2 regions of the Parageobacillus galactosidasius genome follow, and region 1 is predicted to be linked to the other one. Evidence: riboswitches for the same ligand, from Rfam matches in the RefSeq annotation. Region 1 holds a riboswitch; the other holds the start of a gene.
The links. A riboswitch is a leader RNA that binds a small molecule or an ion and turns the genes downstream of it on or off. The one in region 1 is predicted to bind S-adenosylmethionine.

Region 1 (7,911 bases):
ATTTCCTCGAGTTTCGGCAGCACCATTAACACGACAATCGGCACGCTAAAAGCAATGTGAGACAACAGCACGGACGTAAAGCCGAGCTTGATGCCGGCCACCGTAAACAGCAACAAAAACGAAGCGCCGATGATGACATCCGGACTGACGATCAACACGTTGTTGAGAGCAAGAAGGGCGTTTTTCGTCCGCTGCCGCTTGACATAGTAAATGGCGAGCGCTCCGATGACCCCGAGTATGGTCGCGACCGCCGCCGACAGCAGCGCAATGACGATTGTATTCAAAACGATGATGAGCAAGCGGTCGTCGGACAGCACGTCGCGGTACCATTTAAACGTGAACGATTGAAAATCGTGCATCGTCCCGCCGCTGTTGAACGAATAATACATCAAATATACAATCGGCGTATACATCACGGCAAACACGGCTAACAGGTACACACGTCCCCACCAATGCGTCCGTTTCATCGGCTTCCCTCTTTCCTTCCGGTTCCTGTCAGGACGACGATGACCGCCATCGCGATCATTAACACAACAGCGATCGTCGCCCCCATTCCCCAGTTTTGGGTGACAAGAAAATGCTGCTCAATGGCCGTGCCGAGCGTAATGACGCGGTTGCCCGCAATGAGGCGCGTAATCATAAACAGCGACAACGCCGGGATGAATACCGCCTGGCAGCCGGCCTTCACCCCGCCAAGCGTGAGCGGGAAGACGACGCGGCGGAACGTCGTCCAAGCCGAAGCGCCCAAATCGCGGGCGGCATCGACCAGCGATGGCGGCAGCTCCTCCAGCGCGTTGAAAATCGGCAGCACCATAAACGGAATAAAAATGTACACCGACACAAAGACAAAACTGAAATCGGTGAACAACAGCTGCCGCGGCCCGACGCCCAGCGCTTTCAACAAAGCGTTGGCCAGCCCGTACGTGCCGAACAGCCCTAAAAACGCATACACCTTCAGCAGCAAATTCACCCACATCGGCAAAATAAGCAACAACAGCCATAGCTGCTTGTGCCGCGTCTTCGTCAGCCAATAGGCGGTCGGATAGCCGATGAGCAGCGACACAAGCGTGATTAAAAACGCATACCAAAACGAATACGCCATCATTTTCAAATAAATGGGCGTCCACACGGATTTGTAGTTGGACAACGTCCAATGGCCGTCAAGATCCAAAAACGATTCATACACCAAAAAGACAATCGGGGCCACGACAAACAGCACAAGCCAAATGCCATAAGGGATTAAATACCAGTTCCGCCACGCCCGTTCCGTCATGCGTCCTCATCCTCCTTTTCGAGTCGCATGACGTGAATCGCTTCCGGTTCAAAACGAAGGCCGACCGTTTCCCCGACTTCGGCCTTTTTCGTCGAATGGACAAGCCATTCGTTGCCGTTTTCGTCATAGCCGCAAATTTCATAATGGACACCGCGGAATAAGAGCGAATCGACGCGGATGACGATCTGCCCGTCTTCCGGCGCCGCGAGCTCCAAATCTTCCGGGCGGATGACGACATCGACCGGTTCGTTTGGCGCGAAGCCGCGGTCAACACACGCAAACTGTTTGCCGGCAAATTCGACGAGGAAATCGTCGATCATGCGCCCTGACAAAATGTTCGATTCGCCAATGAAATCGGCGACGAATCGATTGACAGGCTCGTCGTAAATGTCTTTCGGCGTCCCAAACTGCTGAATTTTTCCTTTATTCAGAACAAAAATGTAATCGGACATCGCCAATGCTTCTTCTTGATCATGCGTGACAAAAATGAACGTAATCCCTAAGCGGCGCTGCAATTCACGAAGTTCATACTGCATTTCCGTGCGCAGTTTCAAATCCAAGGCTGACAGCGGTTCATCCAAGAGCAGCACCTCAGGTTCATTGACAATCGCCCGGGCAATGGCGACGCGCTGACGCTGGCCGCCGGACATTTCTTGAATGCGGCGGCGCTTATAGCCGTCTAAGTTGACAAACCGAAGCGCTTCCCTCACTTTCTCGCGAATGTCGGTTTCTTTCATCTTTTTCACGCGCAAACCAAACGCAACGTTTTCAAACACATCGAGATGAGGGAACAATGCATAGTCTTGAAAAACAGTGTTGACTTGCCGTTTGTTCGGCGGGACGTTTTGAATCGGCTTTCCGTGGAAATAAATCGTTCCTTCCGTCGGCTCGATAAACCCGGCAATCAGCCGCAAAATCGTTGTCTTCCCACAACCCGACGGTCCAAGCAGCGTATAAAACTTCCCGCGCTCCATCGCAAAACTGACATCATCCAGTACGGCTGCGCCGTCGTATTCCTTCGTCACTCGCTCGAAGCGGATGATTTCTCCGTTCACTTTCAGCCCCCCATCTTCTTGATGTTCACTATTCCTAATTAGAACATAGGAGAGTAGAAAGTGCAACGGAAAAATATGCTTTCCGCCATGTCGGCGACTAAAAAACAAAAAGCGGCTGACTATTCCGCAGAACAGCTTCCAATTTTGCCCGCAATGCGGAAAGCCGCTGTCTCATTGATCGTTTTTTCAAATTTCCTTGCTTCACCGTATTGAATAATTTCAAAAAATACATTAAATTATATAGTAATAGTCAAGACGAAATAAACAACCGCATACGGACATTCTTATCAAGAGAGGGGGAGGGACTGGCCCGATGAACTCTCAGCAACCTGGCGGAAGTCAAGGTGCTAAATCCAGACAGGCGAAACGCCTGGAAGATAAGAAGAGACGATACATAAAAAGTCTTCTTCTTATAGAAGGCTTTTTTCTTTTACTATCTTCATAGAACGGGGGAATGATCGTGGGGCTTTTGCAAGACTTAAAAGAACGCATCCTTATCGCCGATGGAGCGATGGGAACGCTATTATACTCGCACGGCGTCGACCGATGTTTTGAAGAACTAAATTTATCAAAACCGGAAGACATCATTCACATTCATGAAGCATATATCGCCGCGGGCGCAGAAGTAATCCAAACGAATACATATGGCGCCAACTATGTCAAACTTGCCCGCTACGGATTGGAAGATGAAGTGCCATCCATTAACCGCGCGGCAGTAAGGCTCGCCAAAAAGGCGGCGGGAAATAAAGCCTATGTGCTTGGAACGATCGGCGGATTACGGAGCATCAACAAAAGCGCCGTTTCCATCGACGAAGTAAAGCGGACGTTTCGCGAGCAATTATTTGTGCTTTTAAACGAAGACGTCGATGGCTTATTGCTCGAGACATATTACGATTTGGAAGAATTGCAGACGGTGCTTGCAATCGCGCGCAAAGAAACGGATAAGCCGATTATCGCGCACGTCTCCCTCCACGAAGTTGGCGTCTTGCAAGACGGCACTCCCCTTTCTGAAGCGTTGGCGCGCTTGGAGCAGTTGGGAGCTGATGTCATCGGTCTAAATTGCCGTCTCGGTCCATATCATATGATTCGTTCGCTCGAGGAAGTGCCGCTGCCGAAAAAAGCGTTTCTTTCCGCGTATCCGAACGCAAGCTTGCCGGATTATCGCGACGGACGGCTTATCTATGAAACAAACACCGATTATTTTAAAGAAACGGCTCTTGCCTTCCGTGAACAAGGCGTGCGCCTGATTGGCGGGTGCTGCGGCACGACGCCGAAACATATCGAAGCGATAGCAAACGCCTTAACCGATCGGACACCGATTACAGAAAAAGTCGTTAAACAACGTCATGTTCCGATTTCTATCCAAACAAACGAACCAAATGCCGCCCCGCCGTTGCAGGATATCGTACGTAAGCGGCGCTCGGTGATCGTCGAGCTTGATCCGCCGAAAAAATTAGGGATCGCGAAATTTTTAGAAGGCGCCAAAGCGCTGAAAGAAGCGAACATTGATGCGTTGACATTGGCCGATAACTCGCTGGCAACTCCACGAATCAGCAACATGGCGCTCGGCTCCATCGTCAAAGAGCAGCTCGGCATCCGCCCGCTTATTCATATTACATGCCGCGACCGCAATTTAATCGGCTTGCAGTCGCACTTGATGGGCCTGCATACGCTCGGCATCACCGATGTGCTCGCCATCACCGGAGACCCATCGAAAATCGGCGATTTTCCTGGAGCGACATCCGTCTATGATTTATCGTCCTTTGATTTAATCCGGCTGATTCGCCAATTTAACGAAGGGCTTTCGTATTCCGGAAAATCGCTCGGGCAAAAAACAAACTTCTCGATTGCCGCGGCCTTTAACCCGAACGTCCGTCATTTAGATAAGGCTGTAGAGCGTCTGGAGAAAAAAATTCAATGCGGCGCCCATTATTTTATCACCCAGCCGCTTTATTCCGAGCGGCAAATCGAAGAGGTGTATGAAGCGACGAAGCATCTTGAGACGCCGATTTACATCGGCATTATGCCGCTAGTGAGCGCGCGCAACGCCGATTTCCTTCATCATGAAGTGCCGGGAATTACTCTTTCTGATGAAATCCGCTCTCGCATGGCGGCATGCGCGAATGACCCAGTGCAATCTGCGCGCGAAGGAATCGCAATTGCCAAATCGCTCATTGACGCCGCTTTTGACTTATTTAACGGCATCTACTTAATTACGCCGTTTTTGCGCTATGAAATGACCGTCGAACTCGTTCGCTACATTCATGAAAAGGAACAAGCCGCACAAGAAAGGAAGGTACTCCATGGGTAACATCACACTTGAGCAACAGCTCGAAAAAAAAATATTAATTATTGACGGCGCAATGGGAACGATGATTCAAAGCGCGAAGCTCTCAGCTGATGATTTCGGCGGAGAAGCATACGAAGGATGCAACGAATATTTGACGCTCACCGCTCCGCATGTGATCGAGCGCATTCATGAAGCATATTTGCAGGCGGGAGCGGATATTATCGAAACAAACACGTTCGGTGCGACAAACGTTGTATTAGATGAATATCATCTTGGCCATTTAGCGCTAGAGTTAAATATCGAATCCGCCAAGCTTGCGCGCAAAGCAGCCGACGCCTACTCTACTCCCGAATGGCCACGCTTTGTCGCCGGTTCAATGGGACCGACGACAAAAACGCTATCCGTTACAGGAGGCATTACGTTCGAACAATTAGTTGCTGCTTACGAAGAACAAGCGCGAGGACTATTGCTTGGCGGCGTCGACTTGCTTTTATTGGAAACATGCCAAGACACCTTAAACGTCAAAGCCGGCTTTATCGGCATTTCCAAGGCGTTTGAAGCGGTCGGAAAAAAAGTGCCGATTATGATTTCCGGAACGATTGAACCAATGGGAACAACATTAGCAGGACAAACGATTGAATCGTTTTTCATCTCCGTACAGCATATGAAGCCGTTCGCGGTCGGATTAAACTGCGCGACCGGCCCCGAGTTTATGACCGACCATTTGCGCACGCTTGCTTCCTTGGCGAACACTGCTGTAAGCTGCTATCCGAACGCCGGGCTTCCGGATGAAGAAGGCTGCTATCACGAGACACCGGAGATGTTAGCGAAAAAAATCCAACGATTCGCTGAAAAAGGATGGATTAACATCGTCGGCGGTTGCTGCGGAACAACTCCGGAACATATTCGCGCCATCGCCGAAGCGGTCCGAGACATTCCACCGCGGCCGATTCCGAAATCTTTTGACGTTCATGCCGTTTCCGGCATCGATCCGCTTATTTACGATGAAACAATGCGTCCGCTGTTTGTCGGCGAGCGCACAAACGTAATCGGTTCGCGCAAATTTAAACGGCTCATCGCTGAAGGAAAATATGAAGAAGCGGCGGAAATTGCCCGCGCGCAAGTAAAAAACGGCGCGCACGTCATCGATATTTGCTTAGCCGACCCGGACCGCAATGAACAAGAAGATATGGAAAAGTTTATCCAACAAGTCGTAAAAAAAGTAAAAGTGCCGCTTGTCATTGATTCAACCGATGAACGCGTTATTGAACGTGCTCTCACTTATTCACAAGGGAAAGCAATCATTAACTCGATTAATTTGGAAGACGGCGAAGAACGGTTTGAAAAAGTCATTCCTCTCCTTCACAAATATGGTGCTGCCGTTGTTGTCGGAACGATTGATGAACAGGGAATGGCGATTCATGCTGAGCGGAAGCTGGAAATTGCCTTGCGTTCGCATGACTTGCTCGTCAACAAATACGGAGTTTCCCCGCATGACATTATTTTTGACCCGCTTGTGTTCCCGGTCGGCACCGGCGATGAACAATATATTGGCGCGGCCAAGGAAACGATCGAAGGCATCCGTCTCATTAAAGAACGGCTTCCGCAATGTTTAACAATACTTGGCATCAGCAATGTCTCATTCGGGCTTCCGCCGGTTGGGCGGGAAATTTTAAACTCCGTCTTTTTGTACCATTGCACGCAGGCCGGGCTCGATTACGCGATCGTCAATACAGAAAAATTGGAGCGATTCGCTTCGATTTCGGAAGAAGAAGTGCGGTTGGCTGAAGAACTGCTGTTTAACACGAACGATGAAACGTTAAACACGTTTATCCAATTTTACCGCGATAAAACGAAAGAACCAAAAAAAATAAAAACCGAGCTTAGCCTTGAGGAGCGGCTCGCGGGCTATGTCATCGAAGGCACGAAAGAAGGATTGTACGCCGATTTGGAACAAGCGCTGCAAACGTATTCCGACCCGCTTGACATCATTAACGGACCGCTGATGGAGGGGATGGATGAAGTTGGGCGGCTGTTTAATAACAATCAACTCATTGTTGCCGAAGTATTGCAAAGCGCGGAAGTGATGAAAGCAGCGGTCGCCTTTTTAGAACCATATATGGAGAAAAAGGAAAACAGTACAAAAGGAAAAGTGCTTCTCGCCACCGTCAAAGGCGATGTGCATGACATCGGCAAAAACTTGGTCGACATCATTTTAAGCAACAACGGCTTTCACGTCATCGACCTAGGCATTAAAGTGGCGCCGCAAAAGCTGATCGAAGCCGTTCAAGCCGAAAAACCGGATATTATCGGTTTATCAGGGCTTCTTGTCAAATCCGCCCAGCAAATGGTCGTCACCGCGCAAGATTTGCGGCAAGCGGGCATCTCGATCCCGATTTTAGTCGGCGGTGCGGCATTATCGCGTAAATTCACGGAAAACAAAATCGCTCCGGAATATGATGGAATCGTATTATACGCAAAAGACGCCATGGAAGGACTGGCGCTGGCAAATCAGCTGCAGCAAAACGAAATCGAATATACAAAAACAAAAAAGCAAGAAACGGAAACAGAAAAAACGACACCAACGGCTATTGCGGCAAAGTCGAACGTCTCGACCGACGTTCCCGTGTTTGTGCCAACAGATTTAGAACGCCATATATTGAAAGATATTTCGCTTTCGCATATTATTCCATACGTCAACTGGCAAATGGTATTAGGACATCACCTTGGGTTAAAAGGAAAAGTAAAACGGCTGCTTGAGGAAAAAGATGAAAAAGCGCTTATGTTAAAGCAAGTCGTCGATGACCTGCTTGATGAGGCCCAGCGCAACAACTGGATTACGCCAGCGGCGGTATATCAATTTTTCCCGGCGCAAAGTGAAGGAAACCGGATTTACATTTACTCGCCAAAAGACAAACGGACCATTATCGAAATGTTTGAATTTCCAAGACAGCCAAGAGAGCCATACCTTTGTTTAGCTGATTACTTGAAATCTACAGAAAGCGGACAAATCGACTATGTGGGATTTTTCGCCGTCACCGCCGGAAAAGGCATTCGCGAACTTTCGCAGCGATGGAAAGAAAGCGGCGAATTTTTAAAAAGTCATGCGATTCAAGCGCTGGCGCTCGAAATCGCCGAAGGATTAGCGGAGCTCATCCACCAAGTCATGCGCGACCGCTGGGGCTTTCCGGATGATCCGGATTTCACGATGGAACAGCGCTTTGCCGCGAAATACCAAGGGCAGCGCTACTCGTTCGGCTATCCGGCTTGCCCGAACTTGGAAGACCAAGAAA
Region 2 (7,911 bases), on a different contig from region 1:
AAGTTGGTGACGGCGTACTTGAACAAGAAAAATATTTAGTACGCAACGCGAAAAAAATCGCATTAATGACGGCGGGATTAGCAGCACAAAAATTCGGCCCGAAATTGGAAAATGAACAGGAAATTTTAGTAAACATTGCCGACATTGTTGCGAATATTTACGCGATGGAATCTGCTCTGCTTCGTACAGAAAAAGCAATTAAAAACACCGGAGTAGAGAAAAACAAACAAAAACTTCTTTATACGCAAATTTTCTGCCAAGAAGCGTTCAACGAAATCGAGGCGCACGCGAAAGAAACCATTATCGCAGTAGAGCAAGGCGATATGTTGCGCATGATGTTGGCCGCTTTGCGCAAATTGACGCGCTATACTCCAATCAATATCATCGCGAAAAAACGTGAAGCGGCAGCGGCGCTCATTGAAGCAGAACGTTATATTGTGTAATAATGGAAAGTACCAGGTTTTATCCTGGTACTTTTATTTGCAAAGGATGGTGCAATATGTCGTTAACCTTTTATTGGTATCCAAAGTGCGGTACATGCCGAAAAGCGAAAAAATGGCTCGATGAGCATGGTATCACGGTACAGGAAGTACATATTGTCGAAAACCCGCCGAAAAAAGAGGAATTGACAGAACTTTATCGCAAGAGCGGGCTTCCACTGAAAAAGTTTTTTAACACAAGTGGTATGAAATATCGCGAGTTAGGGCTAAAAGATAAAGTGAATACTGCTTCGGAAGAGGAGCTTCTTGAGCTTCTTGCTTCCGATGGCATGTTGATCAAGCGCCCGATTTTAACAGATGGAAATCATGTCATCGTTGGATTTAACGAAGAGCAATACGAAAAATTCTTTAAACAAATGTAACGAGTTCAGTGAGTTTTTTGGCAAAATCGGTTATTATTAAAAAGAATATAATCTATTATGAAGGGGTGCGATTATGAATACACCAAAGGAATTACGCTATTCTGAAGAACATGAGTGGGTGCGTGTTGAGGGAGATAAAGTACGCATCGGTATTACTGATTTTGCACAATCGGAGCTCGGTGACATCGTTTTCGTTGAACTGCCAGAAGTAGGTGCGGAAATTACAGCAAACGAGCCATTCGGCAGCGTCGAATCAGTGAAAACTGTTTCCGAACTTTATGCGCCAATTAGCGGTAAAGTAGTAGAAGTGAATGAAGAATTAAATGATAATCCAGAATATGTGAATGAATCACCGTATGAAAAAGCATGGATGATTGTTGTCGAGCCTTATGATATGAGCGAGATCGACAATTTATTAACAGCAGAGCAATATGAAGAAATGGTAAAAGAAGGATAATAATACACCCAATCACCACGGTTGATCACGCGAACGATGGGCACCCTATACATAAAGAGGTTTACAAAGGGTGCCCGTATGGCAGCGGAAACAAAGGATATAGAACATGATTTATATGAAGGTCATGTTTCTCTGTCGCAAGTTAGCAACAAAATAGGCGAATTGATAAGCAAATAACCGTCACCGTTGGACCAGATCAACAGTATGTCGATTGCGACGGTGAGGCTGGTTGGGGTCGAAAGCAACGGTGCTATGCCGTTGCTTTTCTTCTTTATTTTGCAAAAACGACTATAGTCTCGTTTCCTTTCCTTATCCATGTGGAAACCATCGTATTGTTTTTCCATATAATAAATGAATGACATTTTCAACTAATCAGGTGATAATAATGATAGAAATCGAAAAAGTGATTATTGTGGAAGGGCGTTCCGACAAACAAAAAATTGAAAACATTATTAATGAACCAGTTGAAATTATTTGTACAAACGGGACGATTAGTGATGCCAGACTGGAAGAGCTGATTGAGGAGCTCTATTATAAAGAAGTGTATATATTAGTGGATGCCGATGAAGCGGGGGAAAAATTACGAAAACAGTTTCGCCGTGAATTTCCTGAAGCGGAACATATATATATTGACCGAATGTACCGTGAAGTGGCTGCAGCGCCGAATTGGCATATTGCCCAAGTATTATTACGCGCGAACTTTGATGTCCATTACGATTATTTATTAAAAAGGTGAAAGCAGCAATGAAAAAAGTAGAGTTACCAGAAATAGATGACATTATTAATAAAAAAGATATGGCTTGTCTTTATGTATATACACCGATGTGCGGCACTTGCCAGCTTGCGGAGCGGATGCTCCAGGTTGTCGAGGAACTATTTCCGCATATTCCATTTTACAAGACCGATATTAATTATATGCCAGATCGTGCGGTTGCATGGAAAATTGAAAGCGTTCCATGCCTTCTTTTATTTGATCGCGGCAATATTGTAAAAAAATTATACGCGTTTCATTCTGTACCGTATTTATACGAAACAATAAAGGAAATGTTGCCTCAGAATTAGAAAAATGAACAGATGTGGTTCATTCTCTCCTCCCCTTAAAGGTGACAGCGCAAGAACTAAAATAAACGGTGATTTGACTTCGTTTGACATATTTCTTGGGAAATGATGAGAATATTGCCTATTTTCCAGACGATTTGTCGAGATTTTTATAAAGGATTCTCCTTTTTTTTATGGAAATGAATGAAGTGACAGGATAATGGGGGAGGCGGGTATAAAATGGATATGTGTGAATTAGTAGGACAGCTTACAGAACGAATTCAAAAATTAAATCATTTATCACCGATTTTACCAGAAGAAGAGTTATACGTTCAGTTTGAATGTGAAACAGAAACAGCGGTTGTTGCGATTTCTAAATATAAAATCGGTCAAAAGGAAAAGATAGATGAACGTCGGCTAGTGACCATTCGAGGATCGAAAGAGGCGCTGGAATCATTGATAAATGGAAGGTTAAAATTACAACAACAAATTCGGCTTCGAGAAGTGCACATTTCTGGAAGTTTCCGTCATATGTTGCTTCTGGAGTCTCTGTTACATTTGTCAAAACCGTATCGCTATGTTTGCTAAATACCATATTTCTTTATTTTTAATTTTTATAAAAAAATGAATTGACAATTAGGAGGAATAATAGTATTATTCAGAAAAAATGGTATATATCATTCTTATCAAGAGAGGTGGAGGGACTGGCCCAATGAAGCCCGGCAACCGGTTGTTTCAACACGGTGCTAATTCCAGCAGAGCGAATTGCTCTGAGGGATAAGAAGAGTGCATCCCCCTCTCTTCTTAGAAGAAGAGGGGTTTTATTATAAAAGGTAAAGGGGGAGAGAGTTTCAATGAGTGAAAAACAATACCGTTTCGAAACAGTAGCCATTCATGGCGGATTAAAGCCTGATCCTGCCACTGGAGCGCGTGCGGTTCCTATTTATCAATCGAACGCCTATTTATTTGCCAATACGGATCATGCCGCGAACCTTTTTGGTCTAAAAGAAGAAGGATATATTTATACACGCATCCACAATCCGACGGTTACCGTATTGGAAGAAAGGGTGGCACAGCTGGAAGGTGGAGTGGGCAGTCTTGCTCTCGCTAGCGGAATGGCCGCCATTACACTGGCCATTTTGAATATCGCCGGAGCTGGGGATGAAATTGTATCGGCATCTACGTTATATGGCGGTACATATAATTTGTTCGTCAATACATTGCCGAAATACGGAATTAAAACCCACTTTGTCGATCCGTCTAATCCGGAAAATTTCCGAGCAGCGATTACACCAAAAACGAAAGCAATTTTCGCCGAAACGATTGGCAACCCTAGTTTGCACATATTAGATATTGAGGCGGTGGCGCAAATCGCTCGTGAAGCGGGAATTCCGCTCATTATCGACAACACATTCGCCACTCCTTATTTGTGCAGACCAATTGAACATGGGGCGAATATCGTGATCCATTCCGCCACAAAATGGCTTGTTGGGAATGGGACGACCTTAGGCGGCATCATTGTTGATGGTGGTAATTTTGACTGGAATTCGCCAAAGTTTCCAGGATTTATTACTCCTGATCCAAGCTATCACAACCTTGTGTATGCTGAGGCGTTTGGACCTGCTGCATACATTGTCAAAGCTCGCGTGCAGCTGCTTCGCGATTTAGGTCCAGCGATTAGCCCATTTAATGCCTTTCAAATTCAGCTTGGTCTTGAAACATTGCATGTACGTATGAAAGAACATATTGCGAATACAAGAAAAATCGTCGAGTATTTAGATCGTCATCCAGCAATAGAGTGGGTGCTTTATCCAGAACACGACAGTCATCCAGCAAAAGAACTAGCGAAAAAATATTTGCCAAAAGGAGCGGGTTCCATCGTTGTATTTGGCGTAAAAGGCGGCAGAGAGGCAGGAGCGAAATTGATCAACAGTGTAAAATTATGGTCGCATGTTGCCAACGTTGGCGATGCGAAAAGTTTAATTATCCATCCTGCAAGCACCACACATCAACAGCTAAACGAAGAAGAACTAAAATCATCTGGAGTGACAGAAGATTTAGTTCGTCTATCTGTCGGCATCGAAAATATCGATGACTTAATCGAAGATTTAGAACAGGCAATTGCGGCTGCTACCGGAATTACATCTGATGTTTCCGTCTCATAATCACAAGAAATGATAATCATGCCATTTTCCATAATGACTATAACATTTCCATTGACACTATTCGACATATAGTGATAAAATCACATTCGTAATTATTGAGAGATTTTAATTGAATAAAGTGTTTTTTGTGCTCTTATCAAGAGAGGTGGAGGGATGTGCCCAATGAAGCCCGGCAACCGTCAGCGTACTCGCTGAAATGGTGCCAATTCACACAAAGCGTCTGCTTTGAGAGATAAGAGACAGAACGGTAATCATTGCCTTTCTGTTCTCTTGAGCAGAAAGGCTTTCTTTTTGCGGCGAGTTGTCTTTTACATGAGGGAAGGTGGAAATGTGCATGATTACATTAGAAAACGTGACAAAAATATATGAAGCGGCCAATGGATCTGTAACAGCAGTGGATAATGTCTCTTTGCAAATTAAAGAAGGCGAAATTTTCGGAATCATCGGATATAGCGGGGCGGGAAAAAGTTCGTTAATCCGTCTCCTTAACGGATTGGAAAAACCGACCAAAGGGAAAGTCATTGTCGCTGGACGGGATATTGCTAATATTAAAGGAAAGGAATTGCGAAAGGCCCGTCAGGAAATCGGAATGATTTTTCAGCATTTTAATTTATTATGGTCAAGAACGGTTCGCGAAAACATTGCGTTTCCATTAGAAATTGCCGGTGTACCGAAAGAACAGCGGAAAAAACGAGTAGACGAGTTGATTCAGCTTGTAGGTTTGCAAGGAAGAGAAAACGCCTATCCGTCACAGCTTAGCGGCGGGCAAAAGCAGCGCGTCGGCATCGCGCGCGCTTTGGCGAACAATCCAAAAGTGTTATTGTGCGATGAGGCGACATCCGCGCTAGACCCGCAGACAACCGATTCCATTTTGGAACTTTTGGTGGATATTAATAAGCGTTTAGGATTGACAATTGTATTAATTACCCATGAAATGCACGTGATTCGTAAAATTTGCAACCGCGTTGCAGTGATGGAAAACGGAAAAATTGTTGAACAAGGAGAAGTGCTGCAAGTGTTCCGGCAGCCAAAGCAGGAGATTACGAAACGGTTTGTACAGCAGGTCATCGAACCGGAGGAAACGAAAGAAACGATTGCGCATTTACTCGATAAATATCCAAAAGGAACGGTTTTTCAATTGACGTTTGTTGGAGAGGTTACGGAACAGCCGCTGATTGCTAACGTTGTTCGCCAATTTCAAGTTGATGCGAATATTCTTCAAGGAAAAATTTCGCAAACCCACCAAGGCGCTTACGGTGTGCTGTTTGTTCATATGGATGGAGAGAAAGAGGAAGTTGCCCGTGCGATCGATTATATTCGAAAGCAGCAAGTGGCGGTGGAGGTGATTACGGATGCTCGCTAACCTCTTACCAAATGTAGAGTGGGATATGATTTGGGCAGCGACCGTTGAAACGCTTTATATGACAGGAATTTCTGTCGTTGCAACATTTATATTAGGAACGATTCTTGGACTGCTTTTATTTTTAACGTCAAAGGGAAACTTATGGGAAAACCGCCTGGCGAATATGATCATCGCCGCTATCGTTAACATTTTTCGTTCCATCCCATTTATCATATTAATTATTTTGTTAATCCCGTTTACGAAATTCGTTGTCGGAACGATTCTTGGCGCAAATGCGGCATTGCCAGCACTCATTATTGGAGCGGCGCCATTTTACGCGAGAATGGTGGAAATTGCGCTTCGCGAAATTGATAAAGGTGTCATCGAAGCGGCCAAAGCGATGGGAGCGACAACGGCCACGATTATTTGGAAAGTGCTTCTTCCAGAGTCATTGCCTGCTCTTGTATCTGGAATTACCGTCACTGCAATTGCTTTAGTTGGATATACAGCGATGGCAGGGGTCGTTGGCGCCGGCGGCCTTGGCAACTTAGCGTATCTTGAAGGATTTCAGCGCAGCCATAATGATGTGACGTTTGTCGCCACCGTTCTAGTTTTGGTGATTGTCTTTGTCATTCAGTTTATCGGTGACTTTGTCACTTCCAAAATAGATAAACGATAAAAGGGGGAAGATCAATATGAAAAAATGGATTAGTGCATTATTTGCCATCGTTCTTGTGTTGGCTTTGGCAGCATGCGGAGGCAATAACAACGCTGATGGTGGCAAAAAAGAAGGGAAATTAACAAAATTAGTGGTTGGAGCTTCCAATGTCCCGCATGCAGAAATTTTAGAAAAAGCACAACCGATTTTAAAAGAAAAAGGCATTGACTTAAAAATTGTTAAATTCCAAGATTATGTTTTACCAAACAAAGTGTTAGCAGATAAAGAAATTGATGCCAACTATTTCCAACACATTCCATATTTAGAAGCACAGAAAAAAGAACATGGATATGACTTTGTCAACGCTGGCGGCATTCATATTGAGCCAATCGGTCTTTACTCGAAAAAATATAAAAGCCTCGAAGAATTGCCAGACGGTGCGACGATCATCATGAGCAACTCTGTTGCAGACCATGGTCGCATTTTATCGATGCTGCAAGAAAAAGGGTTAATTAAATTAAAAGAAGGTATCGATAAAACAAAAGCTACGGTCAAAGACATTGTGGAAAATCCAAAACATTTAAAATTTGAAGCGGATGTGGAAGCAGGATTGCTGCCGCAAATTTATAAAAACGGCGAAGGCGATGCTGTGCTCATCAACGCCAACTATGCGCTTGACGCGGGATTAGATCCTGCGAAAGATCCAATTGCTGTTGAGTCGCCGAAAGATAACCCATATGTCAATATTATCGCTGTACGCAAAGGCGATGAAAACCGCAAAGAAATTAAAACGCTTGTCGAAGTGTTACAGTCGAAAGAAATTCAAGACTTTATTAAAGAAAAATATAAAGGTGCTGTCATTCCAGCAGCGCAATAAAATAACGGAAGCGGTCCGCTTCCGTTATTTTTATAAAACAATCTTGATCAAAATATTTTTCACTATGAACATAGTGATATTCTCTTCAAAAGGTTGCTAATACTTTTCATTTGTTATAAGATTGTAATGAGAATAAAATGAGAATGGAAAGACAAGTAAGTCAATGATATACACAATTTTTAGTGAAAATTGGAGGTATTCTTCATGGCAGTGTTAACAATTAAAGATCTTCACGTATCCGTTGAAGGAAAAGAAATTTTAAAAGGTGTGAATTTAGAAGTAAAAGGCGGAGAAATTCACGCGATTATGGGTCCGAACGGAACGGGAAAATCAACGTTATCGTCGGCGATTATGGGACATCCAAAATATGAAGTAACAAAAGGAAGCATTACATTAGACGGGCAAAACGTGTTGGAGATGGAAGTGGATGAACGTGCACGCGCCGGTTTATTTTTGGCGATGCAATATCCAAGCGAAATTAGCGGCATAACGAATGCGGATTTTCTTCGTGC

Region 2: it holds a riboswitch for S-adenosylmethionine, as region 1 does, so the genes downstream of both, B9L23_RS17195 (O-acetylhomoserine aminocarboxypropyltransferase/cysteine synthase family protein) here and B9L23_RS04165 (bifunctional homocysteine S-methyltransferase/methylenetetrahydrofolate reductase) in region 1, are expected to answer to the same signal.

The regions. Positions count from the first base shown of each region.
Region 1 is NZ_NDYL01000001.1:778,341-786,251, reverse strand. Features, by position in the region: gene B9L23_RS04180 (ABC transporter permease) at 1-467, opposite strand, end outside; gene B9L23_RS04175 (ABC transporter permease) at 464-1,273, opposite strand; gene B9L23_RS04170 (ABC transporter ATP-binding protein) at 1,270-2,328, opposite strand; gene B9L23_RS20280 (hypothetical protein) at 2,389-2,541, shown strand; SAM riboswitch class I at 2,610-2,712, shown strand; gene B9L23_RS04165 (bifunctional homocysteine S-methyltransferase/methylenetetrahydrofolate reductase) at 2,789-4,639, shown strand; gene metH (methionine synthase) at 4,632-7,911, shown strand, end outside.
Region 2 is NZ_NDYL01000002.1:1,483,655-1,491,565, reverse strand. Features, by position in the region: gene B9L23_RS17225 (acyl-CoA dehydrogenase family protein) at 1-443, shown strand, start outside; gene B9L23_RS17220 (arsenate reductase family protein) at 500-862, shown strand; gene gcvH (glycine cleavage system protein GcvH) at 936-1,319, shown strand; partial or broken gene B9L23_RS20185 (hypothetical protein) at 1,478-1,678, shown strand; gene B9L23_RS17210 (toprim domain-containing protein) at 1,705-2,055, shown strand; gene B9L23_RS17205 (thioredoxin family protein) at 2,064-2,381, shown strand; gene B9L23_RS17200 (SCP2 sterol-binding domain-containing protein) at 2,598-2,945, shown strand; SAM riboswitch class I at 3,038-3,141, shown strand; gene B9L23_RS17195 (O-acetylhomoserine aminocarboxypropyltransferase/cysteine synthase family protein) at 3,212-4,522, shown strand; SAM riboswitch class I at 4,653-4,761, shown strand; gene B9L23_RS17190 (methionine ABC transporter ATP-binding protein) at 4,857-5,885, shown strand; gene B9L23_RS17185 (methionine ABC transporter permease) at 5,875-6,543, shown strand; gene B9L23_RS17180 (MetQ/NlpA family ABC transporter substrate-binding protein) at 6,560-7,399, shown strand; gene sufC (Fe-S cluster assembly ATPase SufC) at 7,604-7,911, shown strand, end outside.